3 regions of the Streptomyces sp. NPDC058308 genome follow, and region 3 is predicted to be linked to each of the others. Evidence: riboswitches for the same ligand, from Rfam matches in the RefSeq annotation. Region 3 holds a riboswitch; each other region holds the start of a gene.
What was found. Region 3 has a riboswitch for thiamine pyrophosphate ahead of thiC (phosphomethylpyrimidine synthase ThiC). Riboswitches for the same ligand answer to the same signal wherever they lie in the genome.

Region 1 (10,419 bases), on a different contig from region 3:
TACGTCGCCCAGGTGGACGAGCTGCTCAAGCACAAGGAAGCCGAGCTGCTCGAAGTCTGAGTCTCGAGTCCGAGGAATCAGGGAACCGATCCGTGAACGACTCTTCCTGGGGGGCGCCGCCCAGAGCCGGGTATTGGGGGCCGCCCGACCACGGACCTGGTCAGGGGGCGACCCCGCCAGGTCCCGCGTACGATGCGCAGGACGCGCTGTTTCCGTCTGAGACGCAGCCCATGCCCATCGTGCCCGACGTACCCGTGAACGGCGGAGACCAGGACGACGACCGGGGGGCCACTCCGATGGGCGGCCCCCTGTTCCGTGACGAGCCTCCGCAGGAGCCCATGCCCAGCGCACCTCAGCCGCAGCCCGCCCCGGTGGCACCGCAGAAGAAGAGCGCGGGCCGCGATCTCGGTGCGGCCATAGGAGTCGGTGTGGGACTCGGCGCGCTGATCATCGCGTCGCTCTTCATCGTGAAGGCCGTCTTCATCGGCGTCATAGCGGTCGCGGTCGTGGTCGGCCTCTGGGAGCTCACCTCGCGGCTCGAGGAGCGCAAGAGCATCAAGGCGCCGCTCGTGCCGCTCGCGGTGGGCGGCGCGGCGATGGTCGTCGCCGGGTACGTGCGCGGGCCCGAGGGCGCGTGGGTCGCGATGGCCCTCACCGCGCTCGCGGTCCTCGTCTGGCGCATGACCGAGCCCCCTGAGGGCTATCTGAAGGACGTCACGGCGGGGGTCTTCGCCGCCTTCTACGTCCCGTTCCTCGCCACGTTCGTGGCGCTGATGCTCACCGCGGACGACGGTCCGAAGCGGGTGCTCACCTTCCTGCTCCTGACCGTCGTCAGCGACACCGGTGCGTACGCGATCGGCTGGCGCTTCGGCAAGCACAAGCTGGCGCCGCGCATCAGCCCCGGCAAGACCCGCGAGGGCCTGGTCGGCGCGGTCACCTTCGCGATGGCCGCGGGCGCGCTGTGCCTGCAGTTCCTGATCGACGACGGCGCGTGGTGGCAGGGTCTGGTGATCGGCTTCGCGGTCGCGGTGAGCGCCACGCTCGGCGACCTCGGCGAGTCGATGATCAAGCGGGACCTCGGCATCAAGGACATGGGCACGCTGCTGCCGGGACACGGCGGCATCATGGACCGCCTCGACTCGCTGCTGCCGACGGCGCCGGTGGTCTGGCTGCTGCTCGTGCTCTTCGTCGGATCGGGATGAGCGTTCCGGCGTACACCGTCTGACCTGCGCATATGTACGTGAGGGGTTCGTTGTCCACAGGGCGGCGAGCCCCTTGTCGTATGTCTGCGACACTGGAAGGACCATGCCTGTACCCGGAGAACTCACCTTCGTCGCGCCCCGCGGAGCCAAGAAGCCCCCGCGGCACCTCGCCGACCTCTCGCCCGCCGAGCGCAAGGAAGCCGTCGCCGCCATCGGCGAGAAGCCCTTCCGCGCCAAGCAGCTCTCGCAGCACTACTTCGCGCGGTACGCGCACGACCCGGCGGAGTGGACCGACATTCCCGCCAGCGCGCGCGAGAAGCTCCGTGAGGCGCTGCTGCCCGACCTGATGTCCGTGGTGCGGCACATCAGCTGTGACGACGACACGACGCGCAAGACGCTCTGGCGGCTCTTCGACGGGACGCTGGTCGAGTCGGTGCTGATGCGGTATCCGGACCGGGTCACCATGTGCATCAGCTCCCAGGCGGGCTGCGGCATGAACTGCCCGTTCTGCGCCACCGGCCAGGCCGGCCTCGACCGGAACCTGTCGACGGGCGAGATCGTGCACCAGATCGTCGACGGGATGCGCGCGCTCAGGGACGGTGAGATCCCGGGCGGGCCCGCGCGGCTCTCCAACATCGTCTTCATGGGCATGGGCGAGCCGCTGGCCAACTACAACCGCGTGACCGGCGCCATCCGCCGCCTCACCGACCCGGAGCCGGACGGCCTCGGCCTGTCGCAGCGCGGGATCACGGTGTCGACGGTGGGGCTCGTGCCCGCCATCCACCGGTTCTCCGACGAGGGCTTCAAGTGCCGGCTCGCGATCTCGCTGCACGCCCCGGACGACGAGCTCCGCGACACCCTCGTACCGGTGAACACCCGGTGGCAGGTGCGCGAGGTGCTCGACGCGGGCTGGGAGTACGCGGCCAAGTCGGGCCGCCGCCTCTCCATCGAGTACGCGCTGATCCGCGACATCAACGACCAGGCATGGCGTGGTGACCGGCTCGGGCGGCTGCTCAAGAACAAGCCGGTGCACGTGAACCTGATCCCACTGAACCCGACGCCGGGCTCGAAGTGGACCGCGTCGCGCCCCGAGGACGAGAAGGCGTTCGTGGCGGCCATCGCCGCCCACGGTGTGCCGGTCACGATCCGGGACACCCGGGGCCAGGAGATCGACGGAGCGTGCGGCCAGCTCGCCGCGGCCGAGAGGTAGTCTGACGGGCGTGCGGGCGTACGCCTCGTACACACATCTGCATATTTCCGACAGGGGAGCGCCACAGCGCTGAGAGTGCGGCACCTTGGACAGGTGGGCCGCAGACCCTCTGAACCTCGCCCGGGTCATTCCGGGTAGGGAGTTCGGGCACGACTCAAGCTGTAGCGCCCTGCCCGCGGCCACCTGGCCGGCGGGCAGGGCCGCGTCTCTTCCTGGACACCCAGGAGGAAGTTTCAGTGAGCACCACCAAGAAGGTCACGTTCACCGCGCTGGCGGCGGGCCTCGGGCTCGTCGCCGTCTCAGGGTGCGGCAGTTCCGACGGCGGTTCAGGGACGTCCGGCTCCAAGAGCGTGACGCTCGTCAGCCATGACTCCTTCAACGTCTCCAAGGACGTGCTGAAGGATTTCGAGAAGCGCTCCGGGTACCAGGTCCACGTCCTCAAGGACGGCGACGCGGGCGCCGCGGTGAACAAGGCGATCCTCTCCAAGGACAACCCGCAGGGCGACGTCTTCTTCGGCGTCGACAACACGCTCCTGTCGCGGGCGCTCGACAACGGCCTCTTCCAGTCGTACGAGGCCAAGGGCTCGGCGCAGATCAAGCCGGAGTTCCGCGTCGACCAGGACAAGCACCGGGTGACGCCCGTGGACAGCGGCGACATCTGCGTGAACTACGACAAGAAGTACTTCGCCGACAAGAAGCTGGCGCCGCCGAAGTCCTTCGAGGACCTGACCAAGCCCGCCTACAAGGACCTGCTGGTCACCGAGAACACCTCGACCTCGTCGCCCGGCCTCGGCTTCCTGCTCGGCACCGCCGCGAAGTACGGCGACAAGGGCTGGGAGAGCTACTGGAAGAAGCTCAAGGCGAATGGCGTGAAGGTCGTCGACGGCTGGGAGCAGGCCTACAACGAGGAGTTCTCCGGGTCTGCCGGAGGCAAGAAGGCCAAGGGCGACCGGCCTCTCGTCGTCTCGTACGCCTCCTCGCCACCCGTCGAGGTGCTCTTCGGCAAGCCGCAGCCGAAACAGGCGCCGACCGGCGTCGCGACCGGCACCTGCTTCCGCCAGGTCGAGTACGCGGGCCTGCTGAGCAACGCCAAGAACACCAAGGGCGGCAAGGCGCTCCTGGACTTCCTCGCGGGCAAGGAGTTCCAGGAGGACATGCCGCTGAACATGTTCGTGAACCCGGTGCGCGAGGGTACGAAGCTGCCCGAGCTGTTCACGGAGCACGGCGTGCGCGTCGACAAGCCGCAGACCATGGACCCGAAGAAGATCGCCGACAACCGCGAGCCGTGGATCAAGTCGTGGACCTCGCTCGTACTGAAGTAACGAAGTCCCGCTCCCGCGCGGGCTTCAGCCGGGGGAGCGCGGCGCGGCTGGGTCTGATGGCCGGGCCCGTCGCGTTCTTCGCGCTCTTCTTCGCCTATCCGGTCTCGGCGATCGTCGCGCGCGGGCTGCACATCGACGGCGTCTGGCAGTTCGGGCGGATCACGGAGGTGCTCGGGGAGTCCGACATCCGGCACGTGCTGTGGTTCACCACCTGGCAGGCGCTCGCGTCGACCGCGCTGACGCTGCTGATCGCGCTCCCCGGCGCGTACGTCTTCGCGCGCTTCGACTTCCCCGGCAAGCAGGCGCTGCGGGCCGTCGTCACCGTGCCGTTCGTGCTGCCCACGGTCGTCGTCGGGACCGCCTTCCTCGCGCTGATCGGGCGGGGCGGACTCTTCGACGAGCTGTGGGGCGTGCGCCTGGACACCACCGTCTGGGCGATCCTGCTCGCGCACGTCTTCTTCAACTACGCGGTCGTCGTCCGCACGGTCGGCGGGCTCTGGTCGCAGCTCGACCCGCGGCAGGAGGAGGCCGCGCGGATGCTCGGCGCCTCGCGCTGGACGGCGTGGCGGACGGTGACGCTGCCCGCGCTCGGGCCGGCGGTGGCCGCTGCCGCGCTCATGGTGTTCCTCTTCACCTTCACCTCCTTCGGCGTCGTGCAGATCCTCGGCGGACCCGCGTACTCCACCCTCGAAGTGGAGATCTACCGGCAGACCGCCCAGCTGCTCGATCTGCCGACGGCCGCCGTCCTGACGATCGTGCAGTTCGTGGCGGTGGGGCTGATCCTCGCCGTGCACGCGTGGACGGCGAGGCGGCGCGAGAGCGCACTGAAGCTCGTGGACGCGTCGGCCGTCGCGCGGCGACCGCGCGGCGCCGGGCAGTGGACGCTGCTCGGACTCGTCATGGCGACGGTCGCCCTGCTGATCCTGTTGCCGCTCGGGGTGCTGATCCAGCGCTCCTTCGACGGTCCCGACGGCTTCGGCCTCACCTACTACAAGGAGCTGACCTCGGCGGACGGCGGCGCCTTCCTCGTGCCGCCGATCGAGGCGGTCCGCAACTCCCTGGAGTACGCGGTCGTGGCCACCGCCATCGCGGTCGTCATCGGAGGGCTCGCGGCCGCCGCGCTCACGCGCCGTGCCGGGCGCCTCGTCCGGGGCTTCGACGCGCTGCTCATGCTGCCGCTCGGGGTCTCCGCGGTGACCGTGGGCTTCGGTTTCCTGATCACCCTGGACAAGCCGCCGCTCGACCTCCGGGCCACCTGGATCCTGGTACCGCTGGCTCAGGCGCTGGTCGGCGTGCCCTTCGTCGTACGCACCATGCTGCCCGTCCTGCGCGCGGTGGACGGGCGCCTTCGCGAGGCCGCCGCGGTGCTCGGGGCGTCGCCGCTGCGGGCGTGGCGGGAGGTCGACCTGCCGATGGTGCGGCGGGCGCTGCTGATCGCCGCCGGGTTCGCCTTCGCCGTGTCGCTCGGCGAGTTCGGGGCGACCGTCTTCATCGCGCGGCCGGACAACCCGACGCTGCCGGTCGCCGTGGCGCGGCTGCTCGGCCGGGCCGGGGACCTCAACTACGGCCAGGCGATGGCCCTTTCGACGATACTCATGGTGGTGTGCGCGGTGTCGCTGTTGCTCCTGGAACGCGTTCGGACGAGCCGTACCACGGGAGAGTTCTGATGACGGACGCCTTGCTGAGCCTGCGGGAGGCGACGGTACGTTTCGGGGCGCGGGCCGCGCTCGACGCCGTCGGCCTCGAGGTCGAGGAGCACGAGATCGTCTGCGTGCTCGGGCCGAGCGGCAGCGGCAAGTCGACGCTGTTGCGGGTGGTCGCCGGGCTCCAGGGGCTCGACGGCGGGGAAGTCCTCCTCGGCGGGCGCGACCAGCGCGGGGTGCCCGCGCACAAGCGGGGCGTGGGCCTGATGTTCCAGGATCACCAGCTCTTCCCGCAGCGCGACGTGGCGGGGAACGTCGCGTTCGGGCTGCGCATGCACGGCGCGTCGCGGGCCGAACAGGCCGACCGCGTCGCCGAGTTGCTGGAGCTCGTCGGGCTGCCGAACGCGCAGCGGCGCGCGGTGGCCTCGCTCTCGGGCGGCGAGCAGCAGCGGGTCGCCCTCGCGCGTGCGCTGGCCCCGCGGCCCCGCCTCCTGATGCTCGACGAGCCGCTCGGTCAGCTCGACCGCTCGCTGCGGGAACGTCTGGTCGTCGAACTGCGGGAACTCTTCGACGAGTTGGGTACCACCGTGCTCGCCGTCACGCACGACCAGGGCGAGGCCTTCGCGCTCGCCGACCGCGTCGTCGTCATGCGCGACGGCCGGATCGCCCAGTCCGGCACGCCACTTGAGGTGTGGCAGCACCCGGCGGACGAGTTCGTGGCGCGCTTCCTCGGCTTCGACAACGTCGTCGACGCGACGGTGAAGGGCGGGGCCGCCGAGACCGTGTGGGGCCGGATCCCGGTACCGGCGGGCACACCCGCCGGACGGCACAAGATCCTGGTCCGCCCCGCCGGGATGCGCCTGGTCCCCCTCGACGACGGACTGCCCTGCGAGGTGGTGGCCCGGACCTTCCGCGGCACGCACGTCGCCGTGCGCCTGCAGCCGAAGGAGGGCCCACGCCTGGAGGCGGCCTGCGCGTTGCGCGAAGCGCCGGGGGTGGGCGAGACGGTGGGTGTCGCGTTCGATGCGGGGGATGTGGTGGTGCTCGGGGGAGGGGCGGGCTGAGGGGGAGGGGCGGGCTGAGGGGGAGCTGCCGCTACCCCGTCACCTTCGACACCGCCCCGAGCCTTCGCAGCGCGGCCGGTGCGTCCTCCACCCGGTCCACCAGGGCGATCCGCGATTCCATCGAGCGGTCGCGGGCGAGTGACTGGAGCAGCGGCCACACCGGCAGGTGCTCGGTCCAGTGGGTGTGGTCGACCAGGACCATGGGGGTGGGTTCGCCGCGCGACTCGTAGTAGTTGGGCGTGGCGTTGTCGAAGACCTCCTGGACCGTGCCGGCCGCGCCCGGCAGGAAGACGACGCCCGCGTTCGAGCGGGCCAGGAGGCCGTCCTCGCGGGTGGCGTTGGCGAAGTACTTGCCCAGGTGGGAGGCGAACGCGTTCGGCGGCTCGTGGCCGTAGAACCAGGTGGGGATGCCCACCGAGGAGCCACCGGCGGGCCAGCGCTCGCGGACGGTGAACGCCGCCTGCGCCCAGTCGGTGACCGACGGCGTGAACGACGGGGCCTTGGCGAGGAGTTCGAGGGCGTCGTCCAGCATCTCGTCGTCGAGGGGCGCGGCGTAGGCGCCGAGGTTGGCGGCCTCCATCGCGCCGGGGCCGCCGCCCGTGGCGACCGTGAACCCCGCGCGGGCCAGCGCGCGGCCGAGCCGCGCCGCACCCGCGTAGGAGTCGGTGCCGCGGGCCATCGCGTGGCCGCCCATGACGCCCACCACCCGGGCCCCGACCAGGTGCTCGTCGAGGGCGTCGGAGATGGAGTCGTCGTGAATGGCGCGCAGCATCGACGAGAAGACGTCGCCGTCGGCCTTGGTCCGCTGGAACCAGGCGTACGCGTGGGCGTCCGGCGTCGCCTCGTACCCGCCGTCGGCGAGGCCGGCGAACAGGTCGTCGGGGGAGTACAGCAGACCGCGGTACGGGTTGAACGGCAGCCCCGGGACCGGCGGAAAGACCAGCGCGCCGCCGGCCCGCACCTTCGCCGCCGCGTCCTCGCGCATCGGGCAGCCGAGGAAGACGGCGCCCGCGACGTCGGCCGCGAGGAGCGCGGCGGTCCGCTCCGTCAGGTCGACGGCCTGGACGCGGCACCCGGCGAGGGCGCCACGGCCGGAGACGTCGTCGAACTCGGCGAGGGTCTCGATCTCACGATCCTCGCCGGGAAGTCGCGGGGCGGACGTGCGTTCGGAAGTCGGCTGCATCCGCCCATGCTAAGCAGGGGGTCCGGCGGGGTTCGTCCCGCGGGTGCGCCGGGGCCGTTCCGCCCCGCGTCTCAGCCCTGGACCTGCGACGGGTCCATCCACATGATTTCCCAGGTGTGGCCGTCCAGGTCGTCGAACGCGCGGCCGTACATCATGCCGTAGTCCTGGACCTTGCCGGCCGTGCCACCCGCGGCGACCGCCTTGTCGACGAGCTCGTCGACCTTCTCTCTGCTCTCGGCGCTCAGACAGATCAGCGTCTCGCTGGTCTTCGTGGCGTCCGCGATCTCCTTCTGCGTGAAGTTCGCGTAGTGCTCCTTGCTCAGCATCATGGCGACGATGGTGTCGCTGATCGTCACGCACGCGCACGCGTCGGTCGAGAACTGCGGGTTGATCGAGTAGCCGAGCTCCGTGAAGAACTTCCTCGACGCGGCGACATCGGACACGGCCAGGTTCACGAAGATCATCTGCTGGTACATGAGTGTCTCTCCCGGTGAGTGCGTGTGTCTTACGGAGGGGTAGACATCCGTTCGACTCGGAACTCATCGACCGGCGGGAACTTTTCTCGTGACGTTCCCTCAGCGCGCCAGCGGCAGCGCGGCCAGCTCCGCGACGATCCAGGTCAGCGGCCCGAACACGATGGCGAGCGCGCCCGCGCGAAGCGCCGCCGAACCGCGAAGGAGCGTCGCGGGCGCCCCGAGCCGCAGCAGCGCGCCCGTCGTGTGTGAGCGGGACTGCTTGGCCTCGACCGCCGCCGTGGCCAGGGTCAGGACCGCGCAGCCCGCGACGAGCAGCCCGCCGAGCGTGGTGAGCGGCCCCATCCGCGGGCTCGGCCCCGCGTACAGGATGAGCGACGCGTACGCGCCCGACGCCACCGCGCACAGCACGCCGAGCGGCCGTCCGATGCGCCGCGCCTCCTCTTGAAGGACACGTCCGGCCAGCAGCCGTACCGCGCCGGGCCGCACCGCCTGCAGGATCCGCCCGCTGAGCCAGGTGAGGCCCGGGCCCGCGAGCACGAGGCCGAGGGCAGTCAGGGCCCAGCCCGCGAGGACACCCACCGGGCTGCCGTCGGCGCCGCCGCCCGGCATCGGGAAGCCGCCGCTCGCCCGGCCGCCGGAGCCGCTCGCGTACGTCTCGACGGCGAGGCCCGCCGCAAGGAGAGCGACGCCCCAGGGCAGGCCGCCCGGCGGCCGGGCCGGAGCGTCCGGGTCCGCGGCGGGCTCCGCGCCGTCCGCCGCGCCGGTGGTCTTGACGGACCGCGGCCGCAGTACGAGGGCGCTGGCGGCCGACGCGGCGACCGGGACAAGGGCGAGCAGGGTCAGCGCGCCCGCGAGCGGCAGCGGTTCGCCGCCGGCGAGCAGGTCGGTCGCCGCCCCGTCGAAGGGCAGGCCCCTGATGTCGCCGCGCAGGTGCAGGAAGAAGAGCAGGGCCACCATGGAGCCGAGGACGCAGGACACGGCCGTGGAGATCGCCGCGAGCACCATCAGGCGGCCGGGGCCGAGGCCCACCGCGGAGAGCCCGCTGCGCGGCCGGGTGCCGGGGTCGGTGCGGGCCACGGCGACGGCGAAGTACACGGTGGCGGTGATCGGCGCGAGGCACCACGCGAGACGCAGCACGGCTCCCGCTCCCGGATGCTCCATCGCGTACGCCAGGGTGCACAGCAGCAGGAAGCCGGTGCCGGCGGACGCGGCGGCCACGAGGAGGCGCCGCAGCTGGACGAGGGGGTGCGCCCCGCGGGCTAGACGGAGAGCGAGCACGCGGCCCGGCCTTCCGTGGCGGGAGTGATGGTGCCGGTGCCGGTGCCGGTGCCAGTGCCAGTGCCGGTGGTGCCGGTGGTGGCCGTGGTCGTGGCCTCGGCCGGGCCGACGGCCGCGGAGCCGCCGACCGGGTCGGGTCCGCCTGACGCATCGGGTGCACCGGGTGCATCGGGTGTCGCGGGTGTCGCGGGTGTCTCTGGTGTATCGGCTGGACTCGTGGCGTCGGCAGGAGACGCAGCGTCGGCCCCGCCAGATGCTCCGGCAGCCTCGGCCGCACTGACCACATCACTCTCACCAACCGCACCAGCACCGGAAGCCACCCCCGAAGCCGCCCCCGAAGCCGCCCCCGAGGCAGCCCCCCGCCCCGCACCCCCCACGATCGCCGCGATCCCCTCCGCGCCCGGCAGGTGCACCGTGTTCACGCGCCGTCCGTCGAGCAGCGTCACCGTGCGGTCGGCGAGGGTGGCGACGTCCGCGTCGTGCGTGGCCAGGACGACGGTGATGCCGTGCGAGCGGGCCGCCGTCGTCAGGGTGCGCAGGGCGTGGGCCCGGTCGGCGCGGTGCAGCGTGGCGGTGGGCTCGTCGGCGAAGAGCACGGACGGCGTGGTGACCAGGGCGCGGGCGATGGCGATGCGCTGGCGTTCGGACTGCAGCAGGGCGTGCGGGCGCTTGCGGGCGCACATGCCGATGTCGAGGCGGTCCAGCCACTCCAGGGCGGCGGGCTTGGAGACCCGGTGGGATGCGCCGCGCAGCATCAGCGGCAGCGCGACGTTCTCCCAGGCGGTGAGTTCGGGGACGAGCCGCGGTTCGGGGTCGATCCAGCCGAAGCGGTCGCGGCGCAGGCGTTCGCGTACGAGCGGGCCCATCGTGTGGACGGGGGTGCTGTTGAACCACACCTCGCCCTGCTGGGGGAGCAGCTGTCCCGACAGGCACTGCAGGAGCGTCGTCTTGCCGGAGCCGCGCGGGCCGTTGACGGCGAGGATCTCGCCCTCGCGGACACCGAGCGAGACGCCGGTGAGGGCGGGGGAGCCGTTGTGCTTG
Region 2 (10,419 bases), on a different contig from region 3:
TGCGTCCGTCGATCCGGTAACGGCCGTCGAGCAGCTGCCCGACGAGCGGGTCCTGAAGGGTCGTGTCCACGCAGGGAGTCTACGAGCCGCCACCGACACCGCGTCCCGGCCGGTCCTCCCCACGGCTGGACTGCAGCCGAGCTGTGACAGGCGACGGGCCGAGGCGCCCCGTCAGGGGCGCGGGGAACTGCGCGCCAAGCCCCCACCGGCGGGCAGCCGCGAGCGAACAGAGCCCCCCTGCCCCGGCGAGGACGTCAGAACGCGGGCCTCTCCGGATCGAGCCGCGCCATGCCCTCCGCAGGAGAGGACGCCTCCGCGAAGTGCCGGCGCGGGATCCGCCCGGCCCGGTGCGCCAGGCGCCCCGCCTCGACCCCGTGCCGCATGGCCTCCGCCATCAGGACCGGCTCCTGCGCCCGCGTCACCGCGGAGGCGAGCATCACACCCGCGCAGCCCAGCTCCATCGCGATCGCCGCGTCGGACGCCGTGCCCGCGCCCGCGTCGAGGATCACCGGCACGCGCGCGTGCTCCACGATCAGCTGGAAGTTGTGCGGATTGCGGATGCCGAGACCGGAGCCGATGGGCGAGCCCAGCGGCATGATCGCAGCGCAGCCCACATCCTGAAGCCTGCGCGCGAGCACCGGGTCGTCGTTCGTGTACGGAAGGACCGTGAAGCCGTCGTCCACCAGGACCTCGGCGGCGTCCAGGAGCTCCACCGGATCGGGCAGCAGGGTGCGCTCGTCGGCGATCACCTCCAGCTTCACCAGATCCGTGCCGAGCGCCTCGCGCGCGAGCCGGGCGGTGAGGACGGCCTCACCCGCGGTGAAACAGCCCGCCGTGTTCGGCAGGACGCGGATGCCGAGCCGGTCGAGGACGCTGAGCACGGAACCCTGCACACCCGGGTCGAGGCGGCGCATCGCGACCGTGGTCAGCTCCGTGCCGGACGCGACGAGGGCCCGCTCCAGGATGTCGAGGCTCGGCGCACCGCCCGTACCCATGATCAGGCGCGAGGAGAAGGTGAGCCCGCCGATGACGAAGGGGTCGTCTGCCATGGTTCAGCCTCCCTGGACTGCGGTGAGTACTTCGACGCGGTCGCCCTCGGCGAGCACGGTGGCGGACCACCGCGCGCGCGGGACGACGGTTTCGTTGACGGCGGCGGCGACACCGGAGTGCGCCGCGGAGAGGGTGGCCACGAGGGCTTCGAGCGTGGTGCCCGAGGCCACATCGCGTGCTTCTCCATTGACGGAAACGGCGAAAGGCGTGCTCATACGGGCTGCTCCGTGAAGGACTGCGGGCGGGGCGAGACGGGTGCGGGGGCGGCGCCGTCGAAGCGGCGCGGGGTGAACGGGCGCGCCTCGTCCGGCAGTTCACCGGTGGTCAGGGCGTGCGCCATGACATCGCCGGTGAGGGGCGTCAGGAGGACGCCGTTGCGGTAGTGGCCGGTGGCCAGCTGGAGCCCGGGGAGCCGGGTCGGTCCGAGCAGCGGCGCGTTGTCGGGCGAGCCGGGCCGCAGCCCCGCGCAGGTCTCGGTCAGCGGCAGCTCCGTGATGCCGGGCACGAGCTCGTGCGCGTCCCGCAGGAGTTCGTACACGCCGCCCGCGGTGACCGTGGTGTCCCAGCCGAGCTCCTCGCTGGTCGCGCCGACGACGAGCTCGCCGTTCTCGCGCGGGACGAGGTAGACGTGGCTGCCCCGCACCACGGCCCGCACGGTGCGGCTCAGGAACGGCGCGTACGCCTTCGGCACCGTCAGCCGCAGGACCTGCCCCTTGACGGGCCGCACGGGCGGCAGGACGCCGCCGGGGACGCCCGCGAGGCGCCCGCTGAGGCTGCCCGCCGCGAGCACGGTCTGCGCCGCGCCCAGCTCGGTGCCGTCCGCGAGGACGACTCCGCGGGCCCGGTCGCCCGCCACCGAGAGGCGCTCGGCCCAGGCGCGGTGGAGGACCACGCCGACCCGCTCGCAGGCCACCACGAGCGCCGCCGCGAGCCTGCGCGGGTCGATCTGGTGATCGCCGTCGACCCGCAGCCCGCCGCGTACGCCCGGCGCGAGCATCGGCTCGAGACGGCGGCACTCGCGGCCGCTCAGCCACTGGGAGTCGAGCCCCGAACGGCGCTGCAGGTCGTGCAGCTCGCGCAGGTGGGCGCGGTCGTCGGAGTCGAGCGCGACGGCGAGCGTGCCGGACGCGCGGTAGCCGAGGCCGTGCCCGCTCGCCTCGGTCAGCTCCGCGGCGAAAGCGGGGTAGCGGCGGGCGGATTCGAGGTTGATGCCGAGCAACGCCTGCTCGCCGTAGTGGAGTTCGGTGACGGCGGCCAGCATGCCCGCCGCGACCTGGGCGGCGCCGCCGCCCGGTTCGGGGTCCACGACCGTCACGGAGAGCCCGCGCTGCGCGGTCCGCCAGGCCGTGACCAGGCCGATGATGCCGCCTCCGACGACCAGCACGTCAGAGGTGCCCGGTGGTGCTTTCGTAGGCGATGTCGTACGTGGATGCATGGGCGTCCAGCCCCTCCCTTCGCCGGCATGACCCGGATCAGGTTCGTACGGTCGGAGGCCGTCCCAGCCTCCCTCTCAGCCCGGTGCGTCCGGGCTCCCGCGAGTGCTCTGCACCGGCCACCCTAGCCCGTCGCTCCGCGTGGCAGTAGGGGAGCTGTCCGGGTACGGGCAGTGACGGTGTGTCAGAGATCTCCTCGTATCCGTCTGAGACCGTCCCCGCCCGCCGCCCTACAGTGATCGGGTGAGCGAGCAGCAGAGGCAGACCGGGAAAGAGCGGCAGGCGGCGCGGCGCGTCGTCATCGTCGGAGCGGGCATGGCCGGGGTGCAGACCGCGGTGGCCCTGCGCGAGCAGGGGTTCACCGGCGCGGTCACCGTCGTCGGGGCGGAGCCGCACCAGCCGTACGACAGGCCGCCGCTGTCCAAGGCGGTGCTGCTCGGCAAGGCGGAGGGCTCCGCCTTCGACATCGACTTCGAGGCGCTCGGCATCGAGCTGGTCCTGGGCCGCGCGGTCACCGGGGTGCGCCCCGCCGACCACGAGCTGGACACCGCGACGGGCCCCGTCGCGTACGACGACCTGGTCCTCGCGACCGGCGCCGAGCCGATCGGGCTGCCGGGCACCGAAGGCGTACCCGGCGTCCACCTCCTGCGCACCCTGGACGACGCGGAGCGGCTGCGCCCGGTCCTCGCCGAGCAGCACGACGTCGTGGTCGTCGGGGCGGGCTGGATCGGCGCGGAGTTCGCGACGGCCGCGCGCGAGGCGGGGTGCGCCGTCACCGTGGTCGAGGCGGCGGAGCGGCCGCTCGCGGGGACGCTGCCCGCGGAGGTCGCGGCGCCCATGGCGAGCTGGTACGCGGACTCCGGAGCGGTCCTGCGCACCCACGCGCGCGTGGCGCGCGTCGAGGCGGACGCGGTGGTCCTCTCGGACGGGACGCGGGTGCCCGCGGGCGCCGTCGTCGTCGGCATCGGGGCACGGCCCGCGACGGAGTGGCTGACCGGCTCCGGCATCGAGATCGGCGCGCACCGTGAGGTCGTGACCGACGAACTGCTGCGCACGTCGGCGCCCGACGTGTACGCGGTCGGCGACTGCGCCTCCTTCCCTTCGGGAAGGTACGGAGAGCGCCTCCTCGTCCACCACTGGGACAACGCCCTCCAGGGCCCGCGCACGGTGGCGGCGAACATCATCGGCGAGACACCGGCGGCCTATGACCCGGTGCCGTACTTCTGGTCGGAGCAGTTCGGCCGCTTCGTGCAGTACGCGGGCCATCACGCGGCGGCGGACCGGATGGTCTGGCGGGGCGACCCGACGGGCATGGCCTGGTCGGTCTGCTGGCTCCGCGAGGGCGCCCTGGTGGCGGTCCTGGCGGTGGGCCGCCCCCGGGACCTGGCCCAGGGCCGCAAACTGATCGAATCCCGTTCCCCCCTGGACCCGGCCCTGACATCGGACCCCTCCATCCCCTTGAAAAAAGCAGCCCTGTAACGCCCCGGCCCGCTCTCTCAAGGCGCGGGGAACTGCGCGAAGGGGGCACGGGGAACGGCGTGAAGGGGCGCGGGGAACTGCGCGAAAGGGGCGCGAGGAACGGCGCGCCCAGCCCCCACAGACCCGCAGTCACCCAGAAAGCCCGAACACCCCACCCGATCGCGCCCCAGCCTCCAGTCCGAGGCCGCCCCGGCCCACCCAGGGGCGCGGGGAACTGCACGAAAGGGGCGCGGGGAACGGCGCGCCCAGCCCCCACAGACCCGCACCCGCACCACACCAGGCCCCCGAAGCCCACGCCACCCAAGGCCCCCGGCCAGAGATACGCTGGACCTGTGACCGAGATTGACGCAAAGACCGATGCTCTCGTCCCCGCCTGGCTGCACCTCCCCGACATCGCAGAAATGTTCGATGTCGAGGTGACCCGCGTGCGCCAGCTGGTGAAGGAGGGCACGCTGATCGCCGTACGCCGTGGTGAGAACCGCGCGCTGCAGGTGCCGGCCGCCTTCATCGACGGCGACAAGGTCGTCAAGGGCCTCGCCGGGACCCTGACGCTCCTGAGGGACGACGGTTTCTCCGACGAAGAGATGATCGAGTGGCTCTTCACCCCCGACCCGACCCTGCCCGGCACCCCCGCGCAGGCTCTGAGCGAGAATCGCGGCACGGAGGTGAAGCGCCGCGCCCAGGCGCTCGCCGTCTGAGCAGGTGCTCGGCCGTCTGACCTGAACACATCGTCCGGCGTGCGGGCGCGTGATGTCACGCCCCCGCACGCCACCGACAACGGGGGACTTCTCCATGGCTGCCGCTGCCGCCGATCACCGCGCCCAGCTCGCCGACGCCCGGCTCTATCTGTGCGTGGACGCCCGCAGGCGCCAGGGCGACCTCCCGGAGTTCCTCGACGCCGTCCTCGCGGGCGGCGTCGACATCGTGCAGCTGCGCGACAAGGGCCTGGAGGCCGCCGAGGAGCTGGCGCACCTGAAGGTCTTCGCGGACGCCGCGCGGCGGCACGGCAAGCTCCTCGCGGTGAACGACCGCGCGGACGTCGCCCACGCGATCGGCGCGGACGTGCTGCACCTGGGCCAGGGCGACCTGCCCGTCCCCGCGGCCCGCGCCGTCCTCGGCGGGGACGTCCTCATCGGGCGCTCCACGCACGCCGAGCCGGAGGCCGCGGCGGCCGCCGTGCAGGACGGCGTGGACTACTTCTGCACGGGCCCGTGCTGGCCCACGCCCACCAAGCCGGGCCGCCACGCCCCGGGTCTCGGCCTGGTCCGTTACACGGCCTCGCTCGGCACGGACCGCCCCTGGTTCGCCATCGGCGGCATCGACGCGGGCAATCTGGACGAGGTCCTCGAGGCGGGTGCGCGCCGCGTCGTCGTCGTACGCGCGATCACCGAGGCGGACGACCCGGGGGCCGCCGCGGCCGACTTCGCCAAGCGGCTGCGTACGTCTGTCTGAGCAACAGCCCGGAAGTGTCCGATCCGTGGACAGCAACCCGGCAAACCGGCCAAATCTCCCGCCTCTGGTTGGGGGACCGCCGTGGCCTGGCTAACCTGCCCGTATGGCCCTAGGCACAGCTTCGACCAGGACTGACCGTGCGCGCACGGTGCGCGACATGCTCGCGACCGGTAAAACGACGTTTTCGTTCGAGTTCTCCGCCCCCAAGACCCCGAAGGGCGAGCGGAACCTCTGGAACGCGCTGCGGCGGGTCGAGGCGGTCGCCCCGGACTTCGTCTCCGTGACCTACGGCGCGGGCGGTTCGACGCGCACCGGCACGGTCAAGGAGACCCAGCAGATCGTCGCCGACACCACCCTGACGCCCGTCGCGCACCTGACCGCGGTCGACCACTCCGTGGCCGAGCTGCGCAACATCATCGGTCAGTACGCGGACGCGGGCATCAGGAACATGCTGGCCGTCCGCGGCGACCCGCCGGGCGACCCGCTCGGCGACTGGATCGCGCACCCCGAGGGCCTCACGTACGCCGCCGAACTGGTCGAGCTGATCAAGGAGTCCGGGGACTTCTGCGTCGGCGTCGCGGCCTTCCCCGCGATGCACCCGCGCTCGCCCGACTGGGACTCCGACACCCGGTACTTCATCGACAAGTGCCGGGCCGGCGCGGACTACGCGATCACGCAGATGTTCTTCGACCCGGAGGAGTACCTGCGGCTGCGCGACCGCGTCGAGGCGGCCGGGTGCGACACCCCGATCATCCCTGAGATGATGCCCGTCACCAACGTCCGCCAGCTCCACCGGCTGCCCGAGCTCAGCAACGCCGTGTTCCCGGCCGGGCTGAAAGAGCGGATGCTCTCGGTCAAAGACGATCCCGTCGCTGTACGCTCCATTGGCATCGAGTTCGCGACGGAGTTCTGTCGGCGGTTGCTGGCCGAGGGCGTGCCGGGACTGCACTTCATCACGCTCAACAACTCCACGGCGACGCTGGAAATCTACGAGAATCTGGGTCTGCACGAGCAGGCCTGAACGGTCGTACCCCCCTGGGCCGCGGCCGAGGGGAGAGGGGCGTACATGGGCTGGACGGTCCTCTACATCGCGTTCGGATTCGTCGCGCTGTGGCTGCTGGGCGAAGTGCTGCTGCAGTACAAGGCGAGGCTGCGCTGGCGCCTGCTGGCCTTCGTGGGCTTCCTCGGGGTCGTCATCGGTGTGGTGATCCCCTCGGTGTGGATCATCGGGATCGGCGCCATCGCCTTCGCCACGGGCCAGACGTACGTAACGCTGTCGTTCCGCCGCGGCTTCTCCACCGGCTGGGCGCTCGGCGGGCGGCCGGGCCTGAGCAGGCGCCGCAGGAAGCCCTCGCGCGGTGCCGCCGCGCCGGAGCCGACGCTGCAGGTCTCCGACCTGGAGTACGAGCAGGTCCCGGCGCCGCCCGAGCACGGCCCCGAGGTCCTCGGTGACGGCGGGGTCCACGCGCCCGAGCCGATGCCCGACGACACCGGTCAGTACGGCGTGTACAGCGACTCGGAGTACACCCCGCCGACCCCGGGCGAGGCCCAGCCGGGCGGCGACACCTACGGCTACGACGCCGCGGCCTTCACCGGCTACGACCAGCAGAGCTACGGGTACGACGAGACGGGTCAGCAGCAGTACGCCGCCTACTCCGACCCGTACATCGGCACGCAGACCTACGGCACGCAGAGCTACGAGAGCTACGGCGACCAGCAGCAGTACGCCCCGTACGGCGGCGACACCTACAACGGCGGCCTCGGCGAGGCGTACAACGACACCCCGCCCGGCGGAGTCTGGGTGCCGCAGCAGCGCACCACCGACGAGCCCTACGGCGGTGAACTCCCGCAGGAGCAGCCCTACCCGTACCCCCAGGACGGGAACGCCGGGGGGCACGACGGCTCGGGCTACAACGAGCAGCAGTACCGGTACTGAGAGCAGCAGTGCCGGTACTGAACCGCGGCGCGGTCCACCGCGGCCCTCACTGAGAGCCGCGGAACTCCGGGCCCTCCACGATCAGGCCCGCGGCCAGCGTGCCCGACATGCCCGCGTGGGGCAGGCCCCCGCCGGGATGCGACCAGCCGCCGACCGCGAAGAGCCCCGGCAGGCCGGTGCTGTTGGCCGGGTGCAGGAGTGTGCCGCCGGCCGCGGCGAGCGCCGGTGCCGGGACCGCGCCGCCCTCGGCGCCGGTGGCCTCCGCGATGTCGGCCGGGGTGCGGACCTCGTGCCACAGGAGGCGCTCGCGCAGGTCGGGGACGGCCCGCCCGGCACGGTCGATCACGCGCTCGGCGCAGGCGTCGAACCCCTCGCGGGCGGTCCGGTCGGACGCGTCGCGGCACGCGGGCACCGTGACGGTCAGCGTGACCGCCTCATGCTCCCTGTCCGGCACCGCCGCCGGGTCGTCCGGCCGCGTCACCGTGACCGTGGGCTGCGCCGCCAGGGCGAAAGCGCCACCGAACAGCCCGTCCAGCTCCTGCGCGCGGTCCGCCGCGTGCACCACCGTCCGGTGCGGGGCGTTGGCGGGGCGGGGCCCGCGCAGCGCGAGCAGGACGGTCAGCCGGCTGGGCATGGCGGGGCTCTTGGGATCTCCCGGCGCACGTATGCCCACACCGGGGAGCAGGCCGTCCAGGGCGGCGGGCGCGACGCCGGCGACGACGAAGTCCGCGTCCGCGGTGGTGCCGTCCGCGAGCTCCACGCCCGCGGCCCGGCCGTCCTTCTCGACGATCCGCGTCACCGCCGCGCCGAACACGAACTCGACCCGCCGCGCGCGACACCGCTCGTACACCGCCCGGGCCAGGGCCCGCAGACCGCCCCGCGCCGACCAGACCCCGAACGTCTGCTCCAGATACGGCAGGACGGCCGCGCTCGCGGGGGCCGTGCGGGGATCCAGGCCGTGCGCGAGCGCGAACTGCTCCAGGAGCGCGACCAGACGCGGGTCGCCGCCCAGTTCGAGCTCGCCGACCTCGGCGAGGGTGGCCGCGCGGCGCTCCTTGCGCAGCAGGCGCTTCCGGGGCACCGAGGGATACGGCTCACGCGCGGCGAGCACCTCCCAGTTCGGCCACAGGGGCTCTTCAAGGAGGGGGCGGCGGGTGCGGTCCCAGGCCTCCCTGGCGCGGTTCATGAACGCCGCCCAGCGCGCGCCCGCGCCGTCGCCGAGGGCCGCGTCCAGCGCTTCGCCCACGCCCGCGCGGGAGGCGTTCGGCAGGTCGGCCGCGGTGCCGTCCGCGAAGACATGGCGCACGGCGGGCTCCACCTGGGAGAGCTCGACGCACTTCTCCAGGGGCTCCTTGCCCGTCTTGATGAACAGGTCGCGGTAGACCGCGGGGAGCTGGAGCAGCGTCGGTCCGGTGTCGAAGACGAAGCCGTCCCGCTCGAAGCTGCCGAGGGCGCCGCCGTAGGTCTCACCGCGTTCGTACACCACCACCCGGTGGCCCGCCACGGCCAGCCGGGCGGCCGCCGTCATCGCGCCCATGCCGGCGCCGATCACCACAATCCGTGCCATGCCAGGGACTTTATCGGCAGCCACTGACAGTCACGGCGGTGGAGTCCCCGTACGCCCCGCCAGCCGCTTCTCCTCGCGCCGCTGCGCCCTGCGCCGCAGGAACCGCCGGATGCGCGAGACGAGGAAGAACAACAGGAACAGGCCGAGCAGCAGGAGCACGGCGGCGATGATCGCGGCGGCCTCCGGATAGAACATCGCGAAGCTGATGATGCCCCCGACTCCGAGGTCCTCGGCGGTGCTCATCACGATGTTGCTGAACGGCTCCGGCGAGGTGTTGACCGCCATCCGCGTCCCGGCCTTCACCGCATGGCTGGCCAGCGCGGTCGACCCGCCCACCGCGCCCGCGGCCAGATCCGGGAGGGACCCGCTCTGCCCGGCGAGGAGCGCCCCCACCACGGCGCCGGACACCGGACGGATCACGGTGTGCACCGTGTCCCAGACCGAGTCGACGTAGGGGATCTTGTCGGCGACGGCCTCGCACACGAAGAGCACACCGGCCGCGATCAGGACGTCGGGCCGCTGGAGCGCCTCGGGGACCTCGTCACTGACGCCGGTCGCCCCGAAGATGCCGAGCAGCAGGACAACGGCGTACGCGTTGATCCCGCTCGCCCAGCCGCTGGTGAACACCAGGGGGAGTACGGACACGGACGTGATCGTAACCAGTCCGGGACGGCCGGGCCCGGGGTTGAGCACGCGCGCCTGAGTATCCGTACCTAGTGAGTGAGATGAGTACGCGCACGGATGGGCCTCCACCTGCGAAGACGGAAGAGTGTGGGGCACGGAGAAGGGCGCGGGGCCGGTACCGCCGACACGGGGCGGCGGAACGGCGCCGCGCCCTCGACCGCTCCTCCCGCCACCCGGCGGGAGCGAGGTACGGGGGTGACTCGGGGGGACGACCACACGGGGGTCGAACGGGGGTTACGGGGGGACACGAGAAAAGCGCCGGTCCGGTGCCGCCCGGGGACAGGGGGGGCACCGGACCGGCGTCCTTCATGTGTGCGATCGGCGGTGGCTACGCGCGCGTGCCGCTCACCCGGCCCTGCAACAGCCGCGACAGCGCCGCGTGCACGTCGTCGAGCGAGCGCTCCGGCTGGAAGGCCTGCCAGTCCAGCGCGGCCACAAGGACCATGCCGACGAGCGCGGCGGCCGTCAGTGGGATGTCGATCTCCTCGCTGAGCTCGCCGTTGCCGACCCCGGCCCGCAGCACGTCCTCGACCACCGCGACGGCCTGTTGCCTGACCACGAGCAGCGTGGACTGCCAGGCCCGGTTGGTCCGCCACAGCTCGGCGACGTACAGCTGGGTGAAGGCCGGATAGCGGTTGATGAAGACCAGACCGGCCCTGATCATCGCGTCGAGGGCGTCGACCTTGCTGCCGCCCTCGCCGTCCACCTCGTCGGCGGCCGCCTTCAGGGAGGCGGTGAGCAGGCCGACGCCGTGCCGCAGCAGCTCTTCGAAGAGGACTGATTTGCTCGCGAAGTTGTAGTAGACGGTGCCCTTCGCG
Region 3 (10,419 bases):
CGCTCTGAGGTAGTGCTCCTTGCCGGTCCGCACCCACGCCGTCTCGAGGATCGCCGTGAGGGCGGCGAGCGAGATCGTCAGGGGGACGAACAGGAAGTGGTAGACGGTCGTGATGCCGAACTGCCATCGCGCCAGGGTTTCCGGCGCCAGAGCCAGGTCCACTGCGACTTCTCCTTACTCACCGCGGGCCAAGGAGGCTTTGTGCCCCTTTTGTTCCGCCGATCTCCGGATGAACCGGGACACGCTTGTGAACGCGTTCACATTCACAAGCATTATGTCGTACAGGCTGTCGGCACCCAAAAGGGGGGTCCCCATTACCGCCGGGAACGCGAAGAAGGCCTCGGGATCCCGCCCGAGGCCTTCCCCGCCACTTCAACATATTGTTGAATCCGCGCCATGCAGATACGGATCTCCTGGCCCGCCGGGCACCTGACCGCGACGCTCGAGGACACCCCGACCGCCCGGGCGCTGGGCGGCGTCCTGCCGCTCAGCTCCACCGCTCACACCTGGGGCGAGGAGGTGTACTTCGACACGGGCGTCAGCGTCCCGCGCGAGGGCGGAGCCCAGCAGGTCGTCGCACCCGGCACGGTCGCCTTCTGGACGGACGGCGACGCCCTCGCCCTCCCCTACGGACCGACACCGATCTCACGGGGCGACGAGTGCCGCCTCGCGAGCCCGTGCAACGTCCTCGGCCATCTGGACGGCGACGCACGCCTGCTGGCCACCGTGCGCGACGGCGACCCCGTCCGCGTCGAGCCGGCGGACGACTGACCCGCGCGGGGAGCGGGGCGGCTGGAGCGGGGCGGCTAGAGCTCCTTGCGGAAGGCCTCCGCCGCCTGCAGGAACAGGTCGTTGGCCTCGGTCTCGCCGATCGTGGCCCGCATCCCCTCACCCGCGAACGGCCGCACGACCACGCCGGCCTCCTCACACGCCGCCGCGAAGTCGGCCGTACGGTCCCCGAGCCGCAGCCACACGAAGTTCGCCTGCGTCTCGGGCACCGTCCAGCCCTGTCCGCGCAGCGCCTCGACCACGCGCGTGCGCTCGCCGACCAGCGAGCCGACCCGGCCCATCAGCTCGTCCTCGGCGCGCAGCGACGCCACCGCCGCGTCCTGCGCGAGCTGACTCACGCCGAAGGGCACCGCCGTCTTGCGCAGCGCGGCGGCCACCGGCTCGTGGGCGACCGCGAAGCCGACGCGCAGGCCCGCGAGGCCGTACGCCTTGGAGAACGTGCGCAGGACGCAGACGTTCGGGCGGTCGCGGTAGATCTCGATGCCGTCCGGCACCTCGGGGTCGCGGATGAACTCGCGGTACGCCTCGTCGAGGACGACCAGCACGTCGCTCGGCACCCGGTCCAGGAACCGCTCAAGCTCCGCCCTGCGGACCACGGTGCCGGTGGGGTTGTTGGGGTTGCAGACAAAGATGAGCCGGGTGCGGTCGGTGATCGCCGCGGCCATCGCGTCGAGGTCGTGCACCTCGCCGTCCGTCAGCGGCACCCGCACCGAGGTCGCGCCGCTGACCTGCGTGATGATCGGGTACGCCTCGAAGGACCGCCACGCGTAGATCACCTCGTCGCCGGGGCCCGCGGTGGCCTGCAGCAGCTGCTGGGCGACGCCCACGGAGCCGGTGCCGGTGGCGATGTGCGAGACGGGCACTCCGAAGCGGTCGGCCAGCTCGGCCATCAAGGTCGTGCACGCCATGTCGGGGTAGCGGTTGAAGGAACCGGCCGCGGCGAGCACACTCTCCATCACGCCGGGAAGCGGCGGGTAGGGGTTCTCGTTCGAGGACAGCTTGTAGGCCGCCGGACCGTCGGACGCCGCGGGCTTGCCCGGCTTGTAGGTGGGGATCCCCTCAAGCTCGGCGCGCAGCCTCGGGTTCGTCTCGCTCACCGCAGTCCTCCTCGTAGCCAGTCACAACCAGTTCGAATACTGCTTACCTTATGAGGATTCGACGCCCCTGCGAATGGGCTTCCGGCATCTCCTCCACGGAGACCGCGCGAAGGTCTGCGTGGCGGTCTGCGCGGAGGCTCCGCGGAGGTCTCCGCAGACGTACGGCGAGGTCCTCCGAAGGCGTACAGGACGACAGGGGCGCCCCGTGCTCCCCCGTGCGCCGGTGGCTCGCTCCGTGGCGCGCGTCCCTCGTGAAGGTGAGTTGAGACCTCTTCGAGATCTGGCCCCTTTGGCAGGCCCATGCGCGACGATCAGGGGCAGCTACCCATCAAGCCCGCCAACTCCCTTGCATTCCATGGTCATTGACCCGCTTGCGCCATGCAGAAACGTGCCTGTCAACGCGTGAATATGCGCCCCTGCTACCCACCCTCATGAGCCCTACTATCGGCTCGCCATGACAGCAGCAGGGAAGCATCAGGTGAGCCGAGCGGAGACCGCACGCCGGGGCAACCGGCAAAGTCGAGCGGGGATCAGAGACGTCGCCGCAGCCGCCGGTGTCTCCATCACGACTGTCTCCGACGCCCTCAACGGCAAGGGAAGGCTGCCCGACGCCACCCGACGCCACGTCCGCGAAGTCGCAGAGCGGCTGGGCTACCGCCCGTCCGCGGCGGCCCGCACCCTCCGTACCGGCAAGTCAGGCCTCATCGGCCTGACCGTGACGACGTACGGGGATGAACCTTTCACCTTCACCGAATTCGCCTACTTCGCCGAGATGGCCAGAGCCGCCACCTCGGCCGCACTCGCCAGGGGCTACGCCCTGGTGATCCTCCCCGCCACCTCCCGCCGCAGCCCCGTCGACGTGTGGTCGAACGTCGCACTCGACGGAACCGTCGTCGTCGACCCCTCCGACCACGATCCCGTGGTCAGCGAACTAGTCCGGCAGGGCCTTCCGGTGGTCTCCGACGGCCGCCCGGCGGGGTCGCTCCCGGTCACCGCCTGGGTCGACAACGACCACGAGGCGGCGGTCCTGGAGATCCTCGACCACCTCGCGGCCGCCGGCGCCCGCCGGATCGGCCTCCTCACCGGCACCACCACGGACACGTACACCCACCTCTCCACCACCGCGTATCTGCGCTGGTGCGAGCGCGTCGGACAGGACCCGGTCTACGAGTCCTACCCCGCGCACGACCCGTGCGCGGGCGCCGTCGCCGCCGACCGGCTGCTCGCCAGGCCCGACCGGCCCGACGCCGTCTACGGTCTCTTCGACCCCAACGGCACCGACCTGCTCGCCGCCGCCCGGCGGTACGGCCTGCGCGTCCCCGACGACCTGCTGCTCGTCTGCTGCAGCGAGTCCACGGTGTACGCCACCACCGAACCGCCCATCACCACGCTCTCCCTCAAACCCCGGCGCATCGGCACGGCCGTCGTACAGCTCCTCATCGACGCCATCGAGGGCCTCGACACGGGCCGGCCCATCCAGCAGGTGATACCGACCGAACTGATCGTGCGCACCTCGTCCGAGCGACGTCCACCGCGCACGACGGTCAGCCCGCCCCGCTCGCCCGGGCACGGCTGACCGCTCCCGCCCGAGCGCCCGGCCCCGGGCGGAGGTCGGCTTCCTCCCCGCAACCAGCGGGGAAACCTCTGCCCAATTCGGGAGAAAACCTCGACGAACCGGGGTCCGGGACCGATTCACCACCCCTGGTGCACCACACAGCGGGAGCCGCATTCCTATGATGGGCGGACGACACCGCGGGCCGCTGCGACCAAGCAGTCCGATCTCGGTGCAGATGCGGCGCAATGGTGGTGGAGGGGTCGATGACTCAGGGGGCCGGTCAGGGACCCGATGTGCGGACGGCGACGCTGCGCGACTTCCGCGTACCGGCGTACGTCCATGAGACGACCGGACCCGCCCCGGCGAGCCCCGGAGCGCCCGGCGAACCGCCGGAGGAGGGCTACACCCCCACCCAGCGCGATCTGCCCGTCATCAACCGGGGCGACACGGTCCAGGTGCAGGTCATGCCGGAGCCTCCGCAGCCGCGGGCGGGCGAGGAATTCGGTCCGCTGTTCGTCGTGGGCGACGTGCACGGCTATCTGGACGAGCTCGTCGCGGCCCTGCATGAGCAGGGGCTCGTCGACGACGAGGGCAACTGGTCCGCGGGCAACGCGCGCCTGTGGTTCCTCGGCGACTTCACCGACCGCGGACCCGACGGCATCGGCGTCATCGACCTGGTGATGCGGCTCTCCGCCGAAGCGGCCGCCGCCGGCGGCTACTGCAAGGCGCTCATGGGCAACCACGAGCTGCTCCTGCTCGGCGCCAAGCGGTTCGGCGACACCCCCGTCAACTCCGGCGCGGGCACCGCCACCTTCCAGGCCGCCTGGCTGCTCAACGGCGGGCAGAAGACCGACATGGAGCGCCTGGAGGACCACCACCTGCAGTGGATGGCCCGACTGGACGCGATGGAGGAGGCCGACGGCCACCTGCTCGTGCACTCCGACACGACCGCCTATCTGGATTACGGCGACTCGATCGAGGCGGTGAACGACACCATCCGGGAGACCCTGACGCGCAATGACGCCGACGAGTGCTGGGACCTCTTCCGCAAGTTCACCAAGCGCTTCGCCTTCCGCGACGAGTCCGGCCCCTCGGCCGTCCGCGAACTCCTCGATGTCTACGGCGGCACACGCATCGTCCACGGTCACAGCCCCATCCCCTACCTCCTGGGCGACGTCGGCTCCGAGGACGAGTCGGACGGCGGCGGCCCCGTCATCGAGGGTCCGCACGTCTACGCCGACGGCCTGGCCATCGCCATGGACGGCGGAGTGACCATGGCCGGAAAGCTACTGGTCTGCCAACTCCCCCTGACTGACTGAGCGTTCTTCGGGCAGGCGCTCCTCTACACGATCACGCTGGCCAGGGGGGCAATTTCCGGAAACCCCCTGTCACCGCATGCGGTCACGGCTCTACCATCGGCTTATCCGTAGCAGGCTCCCCTCCGTTTCTGCCCAACGGCTCGCAGCCATGCGAGCCTCAGCCCTACGGAGCATCGGGGGATGCACATGAACAGCGCTCCACACCTGCTCAACGAGGACCGCCCCGAGTACGAGCGGATCCTCGATGAGGCGCTGCGCAACGCACCTGATCGTCCTGAACTCGCCGCAGTGGGCCAGCGGCTCAACACCGAACAACTGCGCACCATGGCCCTGAACGCGACAGCACTGATCACGGCCTCGGCCGCGGCCGAGTACGCGCACTACGTGAAGGTTCGCGAGGAGTTGCGCGAACCTCGACCGACGTCCACAACAATCCGTGAAGGGAACGGACAGAGCGCCGCGGAGTCGGGCTCCGGCGGCATCAGCCTCGCCACCACGATGGGCGAGGTGGCGGAACCAGTGGCCGCGGGAGCCGGGGCGATCGCCGTCGTCGCGGTCCTCGCACCCGTCCTCGCGGGCACGGCCGCGATGATATTCCTGCTCGTCGGCTACATCCTGAAGATGCTCACCCCTGAGCCCGCCTTCGCGGACACCCTGCTCACCGCGGGGTGGCTGTTCGGCGCGCTCACCGCCGGGGGCATCCTGGTCGCCGCGGTCGGTCTGCTCCTGACCGCCCTGCGCAACGGCTCCACCTCGCTCCAGGCAGAACTGCACGGTGAGCACTGCGAGGAGGTGTCCCGCGCCAGGGAAGACTGGGGCCGGGCGCTCCTGGAGCGCGGCGTCGTGCCGTTCCTGCGGGAGGCCCTGACGGACCCGGGCGGAGCTCCCGCCGCCCGTACGCCGTCGCCGGGCGCCGGGGGATCCGGGGCGAACGGCAGCCGCATGCCCCAACTCGGCTATCACAGGCCGGGGTTCAGCAGCCCGGACGGCGGCCCTGCCGCGGGACCGCGCCCGAGCTACTCCAGCCCGGACTTCTCCAGCCCCGACTTCGGCGGGCCCGACCACAAGCCGGAGTAGTGGGGCCGGGGACGGGCACGGGGCAAGACCGTGCACAGGTACGCAGGGGCCGGACCGGTGTTCGGCCAGGTCAGAGCGTGTGACCTGGCCGAACACCGGCAGGACGAGGCGCGAGGCAGGGCAGTGACCGGCTGGTTGCCGGTGTGCTGCCCTGCTCCCGCGTGCCGTCGGCCGTTGAAACGGCCTCGGAGCCGACCGGGGAGGCCGCGGGTACGGCTCAGTCGGCGATCGGCAGATAGACCCGGTTGCCCGCCGCGGCGAACTCCTTGGACTTCTGCTCCATGCCCGCCTCGATGTCGTCCTGCTCCAGGTCACCGCCGTGCTGACGCCGGATGTCCTGCGAGATCTTCATGCTGCAGAACTTCGGCCCGCACATCGAGCAGAAGTGCGCCGTCTTCGCGGGCTCGGCCGGCAGCGTCTCGTCGTGGAACTCCCGTGCCGTGACCGGGTCGAGAGCCAGATTGAACTGGTCCTCCCAGCGGAACTCGAAGCGCGCGTCCGAGAGCGCGTCGTCCCAGTCCTGCGCGCCCGGGTGCCCCTTGGCCAGGTCCGCCGCGTGCGCCGCGATCTTGTACGTGATGACGCCGGTCTTCACGTCGTCGCGGTTGGGCAGGCCCAGGTGCTCCTTGGGCGTGACGTAGCAGAGCATGGCAGTACCCCACCAGCCGATCATCGCGGCGCCGATGCCGGAGGTGATGTGGTCGTAGGCCGGGGCGATGTCCGTGGTCAGCGGGCCGAGCGTGTAGAACGGCGCCTCCTCGCAGATCTCCTGCTGGAGGTCGATGTTCTCCTTGATCTTGTGCATCGGGACGTGACCGGGGCCCTCGATCATCGTCTGTACGTTGTGACGCTTGGCGATCGTGTTGAGTTCCCCGAGCGTCCTCAACTCGGCGAACTGCGCCTCGTCGTTGGCGTCCGCGATCGAGCCGGGCCGCAGGCCGTCGCCGAGCGAGTACGTCACGTCGTACGCCGCGAGGATCTCGCAGAGCTCCTCGAAGTGCTCGTAGAGGAAGCTCTCCTTGTGGTGCGCGAGACACCAGGCGGCCATGATCGAGCCGCCGCGCGAGACGATGCCGGTCTTGCGGCGCGCGGTGAGCGGGACGTACGGAAGGCGCACGCCCGCGTGCACCGTCATGTAGTCCACGCCTTGCTCGGCCTGCTCGATGACCGTGTCCTTGTAGATCTCCCAGGTCAACTCCTCGGCCTTGCCGTCGACCTTCTCCAGGGCCTGGTAGAGCGGCACGGTGCCGATCGGCACGGGGGAGTTGCGCAGCACCCACTCGCGGGTGGTGTGGATGTTGCGGCCGGTGGACAGGTCCATGACCGTGTCGGCGCCCCACTTGGTCGCCCACGTCATCTTGTCCACCTCCTCCTCGATGGACGAGGTCACCGCGGAGTTGCCGATGTTGGCGTTGACCTTCACCAGGAACTTCTTGCCGATGATCATCGGCTCGATCTCCGGGTGGTTGACGTTGGCGGGGATCACCGCACGGCCCGCGGCGACCTCCGCGCGCACGACCTCGGGGTCGAGGTTCTCGCGGATCCCGATGAACTCCATCTCGGGGGTGATCTCGCCGCGGCGGGCGTACGCGAGCTGCGTCACCGCCTGCCCCGCGCGCCCCCTGCGCGGCTGTCGCGGACGGCCCGGGAAGACCGCGTCGAGGTTCTTCAGGCCGCCGCGGGGCGAGGTGTGCTTGATGCCGTCGTCCTCGGGACGGGGCGGGCGGCCGGTGTACTCCTCGGTGTCGCCGCGGGCGATGATCCAGTTCTCCCGCAGCGGCGGCAGACCGCGGCGGACGTCGGTCTGGGCCGACGGGTCGGTGTAAGGGCCTGAGGTGTCGTACAGCGTGACAGCCTTGCCGTTGGTGAGGTGCACCTGGCGGACCGGCACGCGCAGGTCGGGGCGCGAACCCTCGACATACGCCTTGTGCCAGCCGATGGACTTCCCAGCCTCGTCAGCCGCGACGGTGTTCTCGTCGCTGCCGGAGGCAGGCGTGCGTGCGTCCGATGTGGTCATGAGACCTACTCCCTACGCCGGCATTACCCGGTAACAGGTTCGGCGGTCGACGCAGCGGATCCCGTACGGCTCGTGCACGATCGTGCCGGTTCGTACGGAGGTCAGCGCCCTCTCAGCCCGGTGCTCCGAGCTCCCGCGATTGCAAAGGTGGCTCCACGCTAGCGTCATCTCGGGCGCGCTGAACAGAGGGCCCCCTCCGTTCTTGCGATGATCGGGCAGTGACCACCACAGAGCCGCCGCTTCCGCCGCCCTCTCGTCCCCCGTCGCAACCGCCGGGTCCGACCCCGCCGTCGGACGGGACCGGACATGGAGGTCATGGGCACGGGGGCCACGGACACTCGCACAGTCACGGCCCCGCAGCGCCCGTCTCCAAGCACCTGCGCAAGGTCATTGCCGCGGTACTGATTCCCTTCGCCGCCGCGGTCGCCGTAGGCCTGCTGGTGCTGTGGCCGGGTGGCACACCGGGCCACGAGCGCACCGGCGTCGGATTCGACCGGCAGACCCAGGCGGCGAAGGTCACGAAGGTGCAGGAACTGCCCTGCAAGGACCTCAGCCCCTCCCAGACCCCGCCGAACGGCGACACCTCCACCGCCGAGGGTCAGTCCGCCCAGTCCCGGGCGGCGGGCACCTGCAAACGCGCGACGGTCGAGGTCAGCAGCGGCAAGGACGAGGGCCGCACCTTCACCGAGATCATCCAGCCGGACTCGCCCCGGCAACTGCGGCAGGGCCAGCAGGTGGTGGTCGCCTACGAGCCCAAGGCCCCCGAGGGTCTGCAGTACTCCGTCACCGACGTGAACCGCAAGTTCCCGATGGCACTGCTCGCCGGAATCTTCGCCCTCGCCGTCGTCGTGGTGGGACGGCTGCGCGGTGTGATGGCCCTGGTCGCGCTCGCCATCAGCTTCATGGTGCTCACGTTCTTCATCCTGCCGGCGATCCTGCAGGGCTCGAATCCGCTGGTCGTGGCGGTGATCGGGGCGAGCGCCATCATGCTGATCGCGCTCTATCTGTGCCACGGCCTCACGGCCCGCACATCGGTCGCGGTACTCGGCACGCTTATCTCCCTCCTGCTGATCGGCCTGCTCGGCTCGGTCTTCATCGGCTGGGCCTCCCTGACCGGCAACACGGACGACAACACCGGCCTCATCCATGGCCTGTACCCGTCCATCGACATGAGCGGCCTGCTGCTCGCGGGCGTCATCATCGGCTCGCTCGGTGTGCTCGACGACGTAACGGTCACGCAGACCTCCGCGGTCTGGGAACTGCACCAGGCCAACCCGACGATGGGTTGGCGCGGCCTGTACCGCGCGGGCATCCGCATCGGCCGCGACCACATCGCCTCGGTCGTCAACACCCTCGTCCTCGCCTACGCGGGCGCCGCGCTGCCCCTCCTGCTGCTCTTCTCGATCGCGCAGTCCAGCGTGGGCACGGTGGCCAACAGCGAGTTGGTCGCCGAGGAGATCGTGCGCACTCTGATCGGCTCGATCGGCCTGGTCGCCTCGGTGCCGGTGACGACCGCGCTGGCCGCCCTGGTCGTCTCGGCGGACCGCACGATCGGATCTCCGCCGCCCCCTCCCGGTACGGGACGCCCCACCGGCACGGGCGCCACCGCTACCGGCCCCGCGCGCCCCTCCCACGGCGGAAAGGGGCGGCGCCGCAAACGGTGACCGCTCCCGGCGCCACTAAATGCACCAAAATGCCACCCTCATCCGTCCCTTGACGACAGCAGGTCAGCCCGCGTTCTGCTCCTCCGCGAGGATCCGGTCGAGCGCCTCGTCGAGGTGGGTGTCGAAGTCGGCGAGCGACCGCTCCTGCCCGAGCGGCACCAGCCTGTCCGTACGGTCGAGGAAGGCGAGCAGCGGCGGGATGCCCACCCGGAACAGCGCCTGGTCCGCGCCGACCTGAAGCCTGATCAGCGCCTCGTCGAGCAGCCCGGAATCGGTCGGCTCGACCCGCACGTCCCCCTCCCCGGACGGACTCCCCACCCCGTCGATCAGCAACTCCCGCCCAAAGGTCCAGGTCACCGGGGCGTCCCCCGGCAGATGGAACGTCAGCTGCACGGCATAGGGGTCGTCGATCTCGTAACGCAGCTCCACCGGGATGCGAAACGACAGCTCCTCGGAAACAAGGAAGCTCATCATGACCTCTGCCTGAACCGTCTCGCCCATCGCGCCTACCCCGTCACGTAGCTCTCGAGGAGCCAGGGACCAACTCCCTGGCACCCTTGGCATCTTGCTCAACGTGCGCACCAGATCACAAGGAGTGAGTTTTCAGATGCTGATAGAGAAGGCGAGTGTCCCTAGTAGCTTTCCGAGTTCACGCTGCAAACGCTGGGCCGCGGGCAGCAGCCGATCGGCTTGGTAGGCGGGTACAGAAATGGCCATGGTCGCGGCGGTGTCACCCACTGTGATCGGAATCGCCGCGCAGACCGTACCGAGCGCGTACTCCTGACGCTCCACGACGGGCCGCATCCGCTCCATCGCGTCGAGCCGCCGCATGAAGGTGCGGTCGTCCCGGACCGAATAGCGAGTGATCGACTGGACCGGATAGCGGTCGAGGTGGTCCAGC

Region 1: it holds a riboswitch for thiamine pyrophosphate, as region 3 does, so the genes downstream of both, ACFVYL_RS17050 (thiamine ABC transporter substrate binding subunit) here and thiC (phosphomethylpyrimidine synthase ThiC) in region 3, are expected to answer to the same signal.
Region 2: it holds a riboswitch for thiamine pyrophosphate, as region 3 does, so the genes downstream of both, thiO (glycine oxidase ThiO) here and thiC (phosphomethylpyrimidine synthase ThiC) in region 3, are expected to answer to the same signal.

The regions. Positions count from the first base shown of each region.
Region 1 is NZ_JBHVZA010000011.1:62,515-72,933, reverse strand. Features, by position in the region: gene frr (ribosome recycling factor) at 1-60, shown strand, start outside; gene ACFVYL_RS17060 (phosphatidate cytidylyltransferase) at 93-1,202, shown strand; gene rlmN (23S rRNA (adenine(2503)-C(2))-methyltransferase RlmN) at 1,306-2,412, shown strand; TPP riboswitch at 2,455-2,571, shown strand; gene ACFVYL_RS17050 (thiamine ABC transporter substrate binding subunit) at 2,649-3,734, shown strand; gene ACFVYL_RS17045 (ABC transporter permease) at 3,710-5,401, shown strand; gene ACFVYL_RS17040 (ABC transporter ATP-binding protein) at 5,401-6,441, shown strand; gene ACFVYL_RS17035 (LOG family protein) at 6,473-7,624, opposite strand; gene ACFVYL_RS17030 (VOC family protein) at 7,696-8,100, opposite strand; gene ACFVYL_RS17025 (hypothetical protein) at 8,200-9,378, opposite strand; partial or broken gene ACFVYL_RS17020 (ABC transporter ATP-binding protein) at 9,759-10,419, opposite strand, start outside.
Region 2 is NZ_JBHVZA010000002.1:390,374-400,792, reverse strand. Features, by position in the region: partial or broken gene pknB (Stk1 family PASTA domain-containing Ser/Thr kinase) at 1-70, opposite strand, end outside; gene ACFVYL_RS04400 (thiazole synthase) at 255-1,049, opposite strand; gene thiS (sulfur carrier protein ThiS) at 1,053-1,265, opposite strand; gene thiO (glycine oxidase ThiO) at 1,262-2,485, opposite strand; TPP riboswitch at 2,483-2,596, opposite strand; gene ACFVYL_RS04385 (NAD(P)/FAD-dependent oxidoreductase) at 2,799-3,962, shown strand; gene ACFVYL_RS04380 (Rv2175c family DNA-binding protein) at 4,295-4,660, shown strand; gene thiE (thiamine phosphate synthase) at 4,755-5,414, shown strand; gene metF (methylenetetrahydrofolate reductase [NAD(P)H]) at 5,518-6,435, shown strand; gene ACFVYL_RS04365 (hypothetical protein) at 6,481-7,350, shown strand; gene ACFVYL_RS04360 (phytoene desaturase family protein) at 7,397-8,917, opposite strand; gene ACFVYL_RS04355 (DUF4126 domain-containing protein) at 8,948-9,562, opposite strand; gene ACFVYL_RS04350 (TetR/AcrR family transcriptional regulator) at 9,930-10,419, opposite strand, start outside.
Region 3 is NZ_JBHVZA010000010.1:94,462-104,880, forward strand. Features, by position in the region: gene ACFVYL_RS16000 (cytochrome ubiquinol oxidase subunit I) at 1-162, opposite strand, end outside; gene ACFVYL_RS16005 (cyclophilin-like fold protein) at 397-771, shown strand; gene hisC (histidinol-phosphate transaminase) at 807-1,886, opposite strand; gene ACFVYL_RS16015 (LacI family DNA-binding transcriptional regulator) at 2,341-3,462, shown strand; gene ACFVYL_RS16020 (metallophosphoesterase) at 3,705-4,760, shown strand; gene ACFVYL_RS16025 (hypothetical protein) at 4,941-5,837, shown strand; gene thiC (phosphomethylpyrimidine synthase ThiC) at 6,055-7,854, opposite strand; TPP riboswitch at 7,847-8,001, opposite strand; gene ACFVYL_RS16035 (YibE/F family protein) at 8,073-9,518, shown strand; gene ACFVYL_RS16040 (SsgA family sporulation/cell division regulator) at 9,582-10,019, opposite strand; gene ACFVYL_RS16045 (IclR family transcriptional regulator) at 10,122-10,419, opposite strand, start outside.